Regions from separate parts of the Sphingobacterium sp. JUb20 genome, predicted to be linked through region 2. Evidence: riboswitches for the same ligand, from Rfam matches in the RefSeq annotation. Region 2 holds a riboswitch; the other holds the start of a gene.
What was found. Region 2 has a riboswitch for S-adenosylmethionine ahead of EDF66_RS23440 (O-acetylhomoserine aminocarboxypropyltransferase/cysteine synthase family protein). Riboswitches for the same ligand answer to the same signal wherever they lie in the genome.
Positions count from the first base shown of each region.

Region 1 (4,950 bases), on a different contig from region 2:
ACGGTGCATATTCAATGGCGTGCAGATCTACTTTACCAGTCAGTCCTCGTTCTTGCTCATTGTTTTTATAAACTTTTCCACTAAAAGAAAAAGATAATCGACCGCCTGCTTTTTCATATTTAAAATCCGCGATTTGAAAAGATTTCTCTGGCTGAAGATGTGGAGCAAAATAGTTACCATCAGCTGAAGAATTTTGTTTGAAATACTGAACCTTGGCTAATGCTCCATTAGAAAGTAAAGTTAATTTCAATTGTGAATAAGTACCATCAGACTCCTTTACGCTCGTAATAAGATTGATCTGTCCACAATTGTCCAAATTATAGTCGTACTTCACTTTTCCTCTGACAGGATGATTATTGTCAGAGAAGACGATACTCATGTTTGATAGGGGATCAATTTCTTCTGATTTCTTGCAACTAACAATAAGCAGTGCGCAAAAAAATAGCAATAAAAGCAGATATTTCTTCATTAAATCAATATTAGTTTCATTAAAATATTAAAACATTTATGTAAAATATATTTTACAATTTAAAAATAACCAAAAATTAATTCAATATCAAATTTAATTTTCCTAATGAAGAGATAATATATTAATAACAGTGTAACTTACTAAAGGTTTATCCACCCTTTTTGATGGTTGGATCGTCAAGTATGCTTTTATGTCTCGTTCATCCAACTAAGTTTTGATAAAAATAATATTGGCAGTAAATTTGAAATTATCTTGAAACGGCGAATAATAAAATGAAACAAAACAAATATGATGATCCTAGCTTCTTTGAAAGCTATGGAAAGATGCAACGTTCTATAGATGGTTTAAATGCTGCTGGAGAATGGCATGTTTTACAGAAAATGTTACCCGATTTCCAAAATAAGAAAGTGCTTGATCTAGGTTGCGGATATGGATTGCACTGCATTTATGCTAAGCAAAAAGGGGCTAAAAATGTAATTGGAATTGACTTATCTCAAAAAATGATTGATAAAGCAAAAGAGCATTCCAAAAACTTTGAAATTGAATATAAAAAAATGGCCATCGAGGATATTAATTTTGACCATGAAGAATTTGACGTCGTTATTAGTTCACTTGCATTCCATTACCTAAAAGATTTAAGAAGTGTTTTTATGAAAATAAATCAAATTCTTAAAAAAGGAGGAAGTTTTGTCTTTTCAATGGAGCACCCTGCTTTTACTTCAAGAGCTGAACAGGATTGGTTTAAGGATGAAAATGGAAATCGTCTGCATTGGCCGATGGACAATTATCAGGAAGAAGGTCAAAGAAACACTCGATTTCTTGGACACGAGGTAACTAAATACCATCGAAATTTAGAAACTATCATCAACACAGTTATTAAATCTAATTTTGATATTCAACAAATATCGGAACCCAAACCTTCAGAGGAAGTTTTAAAAATTTATCCGGAAATGAAAGACGAGATGAGAAGGCCAATATTTATTATAATTGCTGCCATAAAGAAATAATAATCGGATCGACATCATTCATAAAATTCTCATCATGAATTAATTATTTTAAAATAAATTTTGAAACAAAATAAAATCTACTAACTTTGTAGAGTATTCAGAATTGCACGTTGCAATACCAACCGAGTTACATAACCGCGGTGGTAAATTAATATGGGTTTCGACCAAAAATATCTGGATACAGTTTATGGTTTAATCCTTTAAATTTTTAAATTGTATGTCAACACCAAATCTTTATCAACATTTACTGGAAAAATTCAGTTATTATTCAATCAACGAACTGATACAGCTCAACAATGATACGGTATCGGAAAAAGGTTGGGGTTCTTCCAAATCTACATTCCGCACTGCGCTCATAAGTACTTTTTCTAAAAGAGGGCTAGATCTTTCCAACATCATTTCTAGAGAAGATGGTTTTACTTCCGTAAAGTATGTCGCAGTAAGATTAGAGGAAAATACGCTTATCCCGATTCTCCAATAAGAGCAAAGACAGCTTTAAAATTGCGTATTCACTCAGCGCTAAAAAGGTTAAATAGCCCTTCCTTTTTGAGCACTGAGTGAAGCTTTTTTTATCCAACTAATTCTATATAATTTTCAGTCACTAATATCAATGCTATGCTTTTTTTAATGCGTTAAGATAGTATTTTATAATTTCTCCAATTCCCTTCAATAGTTTAACACAAAGTGATATCGCGTCATTCTGAACAATTGCTTCACCTTGTTTTCTTTCTCCAATACTTTATTTAATATGTTAAATGATCTTAGATTTTGTATCTTGCCTGTTCATATTCGTATTCTTTATGAAAAAAAAATCTTTAATAACGCTTTCCATTTTATTATGCGCTTCGGCATCAATAGCTCAGGAAAACAAAGAAACCAAAATGGTTCTTAATATGGAAAACACCGCAAAAGCACCATTAGATCCGCAGACACTTTGGAAATTAGGCCGTGTTTCTGGAGAAGGAATTTCAACAGATGGAAAAACTTTAGTATATGGTGTCTCTAATTATGCTATAGAAACAAACAGTTCGGAAAAAAACCTTTACACATTATCCCTAGAAACAGGTAACACAGCTCCTCTAACAAGTGAAAAGGGCGGTGAGTCTGTCGTACAGATTACAGAAAATGGCGATATCATTTACTTGTTCAAAGGGCAACTTTGGAAAAAGAATAGATATAAAGGTGAAGCTATACAATTGACACAAAGCGAAACTGATCTAGAAAATGTAATACTATCTCCAAATGGTCAATATATTTTATTTAGCAAAGCAGTTTTAATCAAAAAATATCACAGTACCGACAAATATCCTGATTTACCAAAATCTGACGCTTATGTTTTTGACAATCTTGACTACCGTCATTGGGACACGTTCAATAATGGAAAATTCAATCATCCATTTGTAGCCAGCTATAACAACGGTAAGATTGGCGAAGCAATTGATTTATTGCAGGATGAGCCTTTCTATAGCCCTCAAATGCCATTTGGCGGTTCTGAAGATTTTGAATGGACACCAGATAGTAAAGCTGTGCTATATGTCAGTAAAAAAAGGTTTGGAACAGAGTATGCCGTGAGTACAAATACGGATATCTACCGCTATGATCTTACTTCTAAGCAAACAACAAATCTGACTGAGGGTATGAATGGCTATGATACCAACCCGACTTACAGTCCAGATGGAACTAAGTTAACTTGGCTAAGTATGAAAAAAGATGGTTACGAAGCCGATAAAAATGATATCATTATTTTCGATAAAGCATCATCTCAGCGTTTAAATCTTACTGCACATTGGGACGGCACAGTAAACTCTTTCATATGGAGCAAGGACAATCGCAAGATTTATTTTGTAGCACCATCCAGAGGTACCGTACAACTTTTCGAACTGACTGTTCCTACTAATTTAAAAAACAAATCTTTAGCATCGATTAAACAAATCTCTGAAGGAAATTTTGATATCACAGGAATTGTGGGACAGGTAGCCAATCAGTTGATCGTAACATCAACAAAATTCACAAGAGCTACAGAGATTTACAAATATGACTTAGCGAATAAAACGTTAACGGCATTGACGACTGTCAATGATAAAATGTATGCTCATATCAGTGATAATAAAATTGAATCCAGAATTACAAAAGCTTCTGATGGCCAAGATCTTTTTTCTTGGGTAATTTATCCGCCAGATTTTGACCCAACAAAAAAATACCCAACGATTTTATATTGCGAAGGTGGACCTCAGTCTGCACTGACCCAGTTTTACTCATTCCGTTGGAATCTACAGCTTATCGCTTCTCAAGGTTATATTGTGATCGCTCCAAATCGTCGCGGGATGCCTGGCTGGGGAGTCAAATGGAATGAAGCAATATCCAAAGATTGGGGCGGACAGCCTATAAGGGATTATTTATCTGCCATTGATGATATTTCTAAAGAGAAATATGTAGATACAACACGTCGTGCTGCTATCGGTGCTAGTTATGGTGGTTATTCAGTATATATGCTAGCTGGAGTACATGAAAATAGATTTAAAACATTAATTGCACATAACGGCTTATTCGATATGAGAAGTTGGTATGGTACGACAGAAGAATTGTTTTTCGCGAACCATGAACTAGGCGGTCCTTATTGGGATAAAGCAAATGTAAAATCATATACCGAATTCAACCCTTCTGAATATGTTGACAAGTGGAATACACCAATATTAATCTTTCAAGGAGGTCATGACTACCGCGTGCCGATTGGCCAGGGACTAGGTGCTTTTCAGGCTGCTCAATTGAAGAAAATCAAAAGTAGATTAGTTTATTTACCAGACGAAAATCACTGGGTGTTATCAGGGCATAATGCTCAGGTATGGCAAAGAGAATTTTTCGGATGGCTGAAAGAAACCTTATAAATTAAAAAGGCTTGAAGGTAAACTTCAAGCCTTTTTAATGTTATTTCTCCTGCTCTCCCTTTTTACCAAAGATGGAAAGCTTAATGTATTTTCCCGGCTTCTCTTTAATATCTTTCATAAGGTGATCAAGGCTTTCGGAAGCATTATTCAAATTATCATAAAGCTTATTATCATTGATCAGTAGTCCAATTGAACCCTGCCCTTTGTTGATCTTATCTACTATAGTTTGGAAGTCAGTCATAGCCATATTAGCTTTATCCATAGTTTGTTGGAAATCTAATTTAGCTGCTTTATCTGTTACAGTATTCAAATTGGACATGATAGCCGTGATCTGACCGCTATTATTTTTAAATGTATTGGTAATAACTTCAAGATTAGAGATAATCGTGGTTAATCTTTTACGTTCGGAACCAACCAGGCCTTCTACATCTTTCGTAATTAGCTCCACATTTTTTAAAGATGTTGAAATACTATGAACACTTTGCTTAAAGTCTTCTTGAAATTGATCGTCCAAAACAGAATTGACAACTGTTAGTACAGAATCTAATTTTATGGTGATGGTTTCAACTCTTTTTTGAATAGGCTCTAC
Region 1 covers NZ_SLYV01000012.1:185,525-190,474, forward strand. The annotation lists gene EDF66_RS20095 (hypothetical protein) at 1-379, opposite strand, end outside; gene EDF66_RS20100 (class I SAM-dependent methyltransferase) at 742-1,476, shown strand; SAM-I-IV-variant riboswitch at 1,565-1,658, shown strand; gene EDF66_RS20105 (hypothetical protein) at 1,694-1,957, shown strand; gene EDF66_RS20110 (S9 family peptidase) at 2,277-4,361, shown strand; gene EDF66_RS20115 (MlaD family protein) at 4,402-4,950, opposite strand, start outside.
Region 1: linked by a shared signal. The riboswitch ahead of EDF66_RS20105 (hypothetical protein) and the one ahead of EDF66_RS23440 (O-acetylhomoserine aminocarboxypropyltransferase/cysteine synthase family protein) in region 2 are both predicted to bind S-adenosylmethionine.

Region 2 (4,950 bases):
GAAAGTAATCTAAAGTATGTTTTCATTTATGATATTAAGGTAGCAAAAATACTAAAATTACGCGCAATATATAAGGAATACTTTAAAGGAATGAAATCTTGCACTTGGATGATATTAAAAATTTAATTCAATAAACACCAATTTAAACGACATTATACTAGTATTTTAATAGAAAAAGCCTAATTTAGTCCTTGTAAATTGTAAAATACCAGAACATAATGCAAATAGAAGTTGCCAAAAGGTTGCAACAAACCGAAGAATATTATTTCTCAAAAAAATTAAGAGAGATTGATGAGCTCAATAAAGCAGGTGCTCGCGTGATTAATTTAGGCATCGGAAGCCCCGACTTACCTCCTCACCCTGAAGTTATTCAGACCTTGACGACAGAAGCGGCTAAAACCAATGTACATGGCTATCAGAACTATAAAGGTTCACCTATTTTGAGGCAAGCAATTGCAGATTGGTATCAACGTTATTATCAGGCAACATTCAATCCAAATACAGAAATTTTACCTTTAATAGGCTCTAAGGAAGGTATTGTTCACATTTGCATGACTTACTTACAAGAAGGTGATGAGGTTTTAATACCAAATCCGGGATATCCTGCGTATGCGGCAGCAGTACGGCTAAGTGGAGCCACGGCAATTACCTATGATTTATCTGAAGAAACAGATTGGTTACCTGATCTTAAAAAGCTTTCTGAAAACGATTTATCAAAAGTAAAATTAATGTGGATCAACTACCCGCATATGCCAACTGGTTCGAGTGCAAACGAAGGATTTTATCTTGAATTGATTGCTTTTGCAAAGGCAAACCATATTTTAATCTGCCACGACAATCCTTATAGTTTTATCTTGACAGACAGCCCTAAAAGCATTATGTCTATTGAAGGTGCAAAAGATGTTGCCTTGGAACTTAATTCATTAAGCAAATCCTCCAATATGGCCGGATGGCGAATCGGTATGTTAGTGGGTGCAGAGTCACGGATCAATGAAGTATTACGTTTTAAAAGCAACATGGATTCGGGAATGTTCTTACCAGCTCAATTAGCAGCGGCCAAGGCATTGCAGTTGGATCAAACATGGTATCAAGATTTAAATGCAATCTATCACGAAAGAAGACAGTTGGTTTTCGAAATCATGAACCTGTTGGGCTGTACATATAAAAAGAATCAGGTCGGTTTATTTGTGTGGGCCAAAATTCCAGATAATTACGAATCAGGCTACACGTTAAGTGATGAGGTGTTAGATCTATCACGTGTCTTTATTACTCCCGGAGGTATATTCGGAAGTGCTGGAAACACCTATATTAGAATAAGTTTATGTGCCTCAGTTGAAGTATTAAAAGAAGCAATTGCTAGAATAGAACAAGCAAAACAAACGAATTAAGATTGAAATAACATGATGAATATAGCCATTATTGGCGTCGGTTTAATTGGTGGCTCCGTCGCCATGAAACTAAAAGAAAAAAAATTCTGTGATCAGGTTTTTGGTATTGACAAAAGCGATGCTAATCTAACGAAAGCATTGCAAATAGGCTTCATTGATCAAAAGGCAACATTAGAGGAAGCTTTAGAAAAATGTAAAGTGATCATTCTCACAGCTCCAGTTGATGCGATAATCACATTAGCGCCCAAATTATTGGATCTCGTAAAAGATCAAGTCATCATTGACATGGGCTCTACCAAACTAAATATTTTACAGTTAATCTCGGAACACCCTAATCGTGGCCGCTATGTTGCCGCCCATCCAATGGCTGGTACCGAATATTCAGGCCCCGAAGCAGCATTACCAAATTTGTTTAAAGATAAAATGATGGTTTACGTTGAGGCATTTAAATCTGATGAAGATGCGTTCGAATTAACAGATTCCATTACCGAACAACTGGAAATGCGGACGTCATTTATGACTGCAGAGGAGCATGATACACACACAGCCTATGTTTCCCATATTTCTCACCTGACTTCTTTTGCTCTAGCGCTAACTGTTTTAGAGAAAGAGAAATCGCAGGGTCGAATATTTGAATTGGCAGGATCTGGTTTTGAATCAACGGTACGCTTAGCAAAAAGCTCACCGGATATGTGGACACCTATTTTCAAACAGAACAGAGTTAATGTACTCGAAGTGTTAGAGGAAAACATCAAGCAGCTGCAGGCTTTAAAAGATGCCATCCAAGATGAAAATTACACTCAATTACACAAATTGATTAAAAAATCAAATAAGATTAAACGTATTATTAAATAAAACCCACTTGCTCCAACTGGCAAAGGCGAATTATTGTTTCATACAAAGTAATGAGAAGAAAGCATAGGAACTCGCAAGGTTCCTATTTTCTTTTTTATAAAAAAAGATCACAGGATCATCGATCTGCTGTTGTCTGTTTAACACCGTTTGTTTCAGTTATATTGCTTTCAATTACTGATATGGATTTCATCCACGACGTATAAACATATCGGAATAAATAAATGCTGCCCCATCAACTACCAATACTTAAATAATAGTGAGAGCTTACGATCAATTACCAGTAGAATTAGAAGTATTTTCTAAGAAATAGCATAAAATATTTTGGTTTGTAAAAAGCAAGGCATATATTTGCAACGTAGTTCAAATAGAAATACATCTAATCAACACCTCTTAATCAGGTCTTGATTTATAAAGAAGTGGCGAGAGACTGGCTCAATGACCCACTGGCAACCTTCAAAATACGTTTGAAAAGGTGCCAATTCCTGTCCAAAGTAATATTGCTTTGGAGGATATAAATGAAACGACAAATGATAATAACATTACAACAAAACAAGAAGGTAAATTCTAGCACCAACGTAACAGATACAAATATTCCATCAAAACAGATGCGAATGCTTTTGCACATGTTTACGTTTTCTTGTTAATCAATCTTTTTTAAAATTTATTGATTTCAAGTACATATCCATGTGCACAATCTCACCCCTATTTTTTATTAACGAATCTTCAACTAATTAATTATAACTACAATGTCTACAAATAAAAATTTAAAATTCGAAACACTTCAAGTGCATGCTGGTCAAGTTGCCGATCCAACAACTGGAGCGCGTGCAGTACCTATATACCAAACCAGTTCATACGTATTTGAAAATGCAGAACATGGAGCAAACTTATTTGCATTAAAACAATTTGGAAACATCTATACACGTCTGATGAATCCAACAACAGATGTATTTGAGAAACGTATTGCTGCATTGGAAGGTGGTATCGCCGCTGTAGCAGTCGCTTCTGGACAGGCGGCACAATTCATTGCATTAAATAATATCGTAGAAGCTGGTGAAAATTTTGTTTCCAGCAGTAATGTATACGGTGGTACATATAATCAATTTAAAGTAGCATTTAAAAGAATTGGTATTGAAGTACGTTTTACTAAAGAAACAACCGCCGAGGAGTTTGAATCACTAATCGATGAAAACACAAAAGCTATATACTTAGAAACAATTGGAAACCCAAGTTACGATATTCCAGATTTTGATAAGATAGCAGCTGTCGCTAGAAAACATGACTTACCACTTATCGTAGACAATACTTTTGGAGCTGGTGGATATCTATTTAAACCTCTTGAACACGGCGCTTCTGTAGTTGTAGAGTCTGCAACAAAATGGATTGGTGGTCACGGTACAAGTATTGGTGGTGTCATTGTAGATGGTGGTACTTACAACTGGGGAAATGGTAAATTCAAACAGTTTTCTGAACCTTCAGAAGGCTACCATGGATTAGTTTTTTCAGATGTTTTTGGCGTTAATGGCCCATTTGGAAACATTCAATTTGCAATCCGCGCACGTGTTGAAGGACTACGTGATTTTGGACCAGCTATTTCACCCTTCAATTCATTCCAATTGATCCAGGGCTTAGAAACATTATCGCTTCGTGTTCAGCGTCATGTAGACAACACATTAGAAATTGCGAAATGGTTAGAAGCCCATCCGCAAGTGGAAAAAGTGAATTATCCAGGGTTAAAAAGCTCTCCTAGCTTTGCAAATGCGCAAAAATATTTAAAAAATGGATATGGTGCTGTTCTTTCATTCCAAATAAAAGGTGACGTGACAAAAGCCGATGCTTTTATTGATAGCTTAGAGCTAATAAGTCATCTCGCAAATGTGGGTGATACGAAGTCATTAATCATACACCCTGCGGCGACTACACATCAACAACTGAGCGAAGAAGCTCAAAAAGCTGCAGGTGTATTTGTAGGATTATTACGTCTATCTGTCGGTATCGAACATATTGACGATATCAAAGCAGATTTACAGCAGGCCTTCGATAAAATTAAATAATTTCAGATAGCACTATTATATAAAAGCGTAAAAAAAACTATGAGTAAGAAATTAACGATTGGAATGTTTGGATTCGGGGTTGTAGGACAAGGATTGTACGACATTATCAAGACTAAAAACTTAAATTTAGAAATTAAAAAATTTGTCATCAAGAATGCTGACAAAAAAAGATCATTACCTGCTGAATTATTCACAACAGATGCTGAGGCTATTCTTGGTGACCCTGAAATCAATACCGTAGTAGAATTGATCGATGATGCTGATGCGGCTTACGCACTGACTGTTCGTGCATTAAAATCTGGAAAAAACGTTGTTTCTGCAAATAAGAAAATGATTGCGACGCATTTAGAAGAATTAGCGGCAATACAACAAGAATATGGAACAAGTCTACTATATGAAGGTGCAGTATGCGGAAGTATTCCAATTATCCGCAATTTAGAAGAGTATTATGACAATGAATTATTACATGCCGTGACCGGTATTTTTAATGGCTCCTCTAATTTTATATTGTCTAAAGTCTTCAACGAAAATCAACCTTATGCAGATGCGTTAAAAGAAGCGCAGGACCTAGGTTTTGCTGAAACTGATCCTACATTAGATGTCGGTGGTTTTGACCCTAAATACAAATTAACGATCGTCGCTGCTCATGCTTA
Region 2 covers NZ_SLYV01000018.1:14,336-19,285, forward strand. The annotation lists gene EDF66_RS23425 (ABC transporter ATP-binding protein) at 1-26, opposite strand, end outside; gene EDF66_RS23430 (pyridoxal phosphate-dependent aminotransferase) at 219-1,388, shown strand; gene EDF66_RS23435 (prephenate dehydrogenase) at 1,401-2,243, shown strand; SAM riboswitch class I at 2,647-2,761, shown strand; gene EDF66_RS23440 (O-acetylhomoserine aminocarboxypropyltransferase/cysteine synthase family protein) at 2,990-4,297, shown strand; gene EDF66_RS23445 (homoserine dehydrogenase) at 4,337-4,950, shown strand, end outside.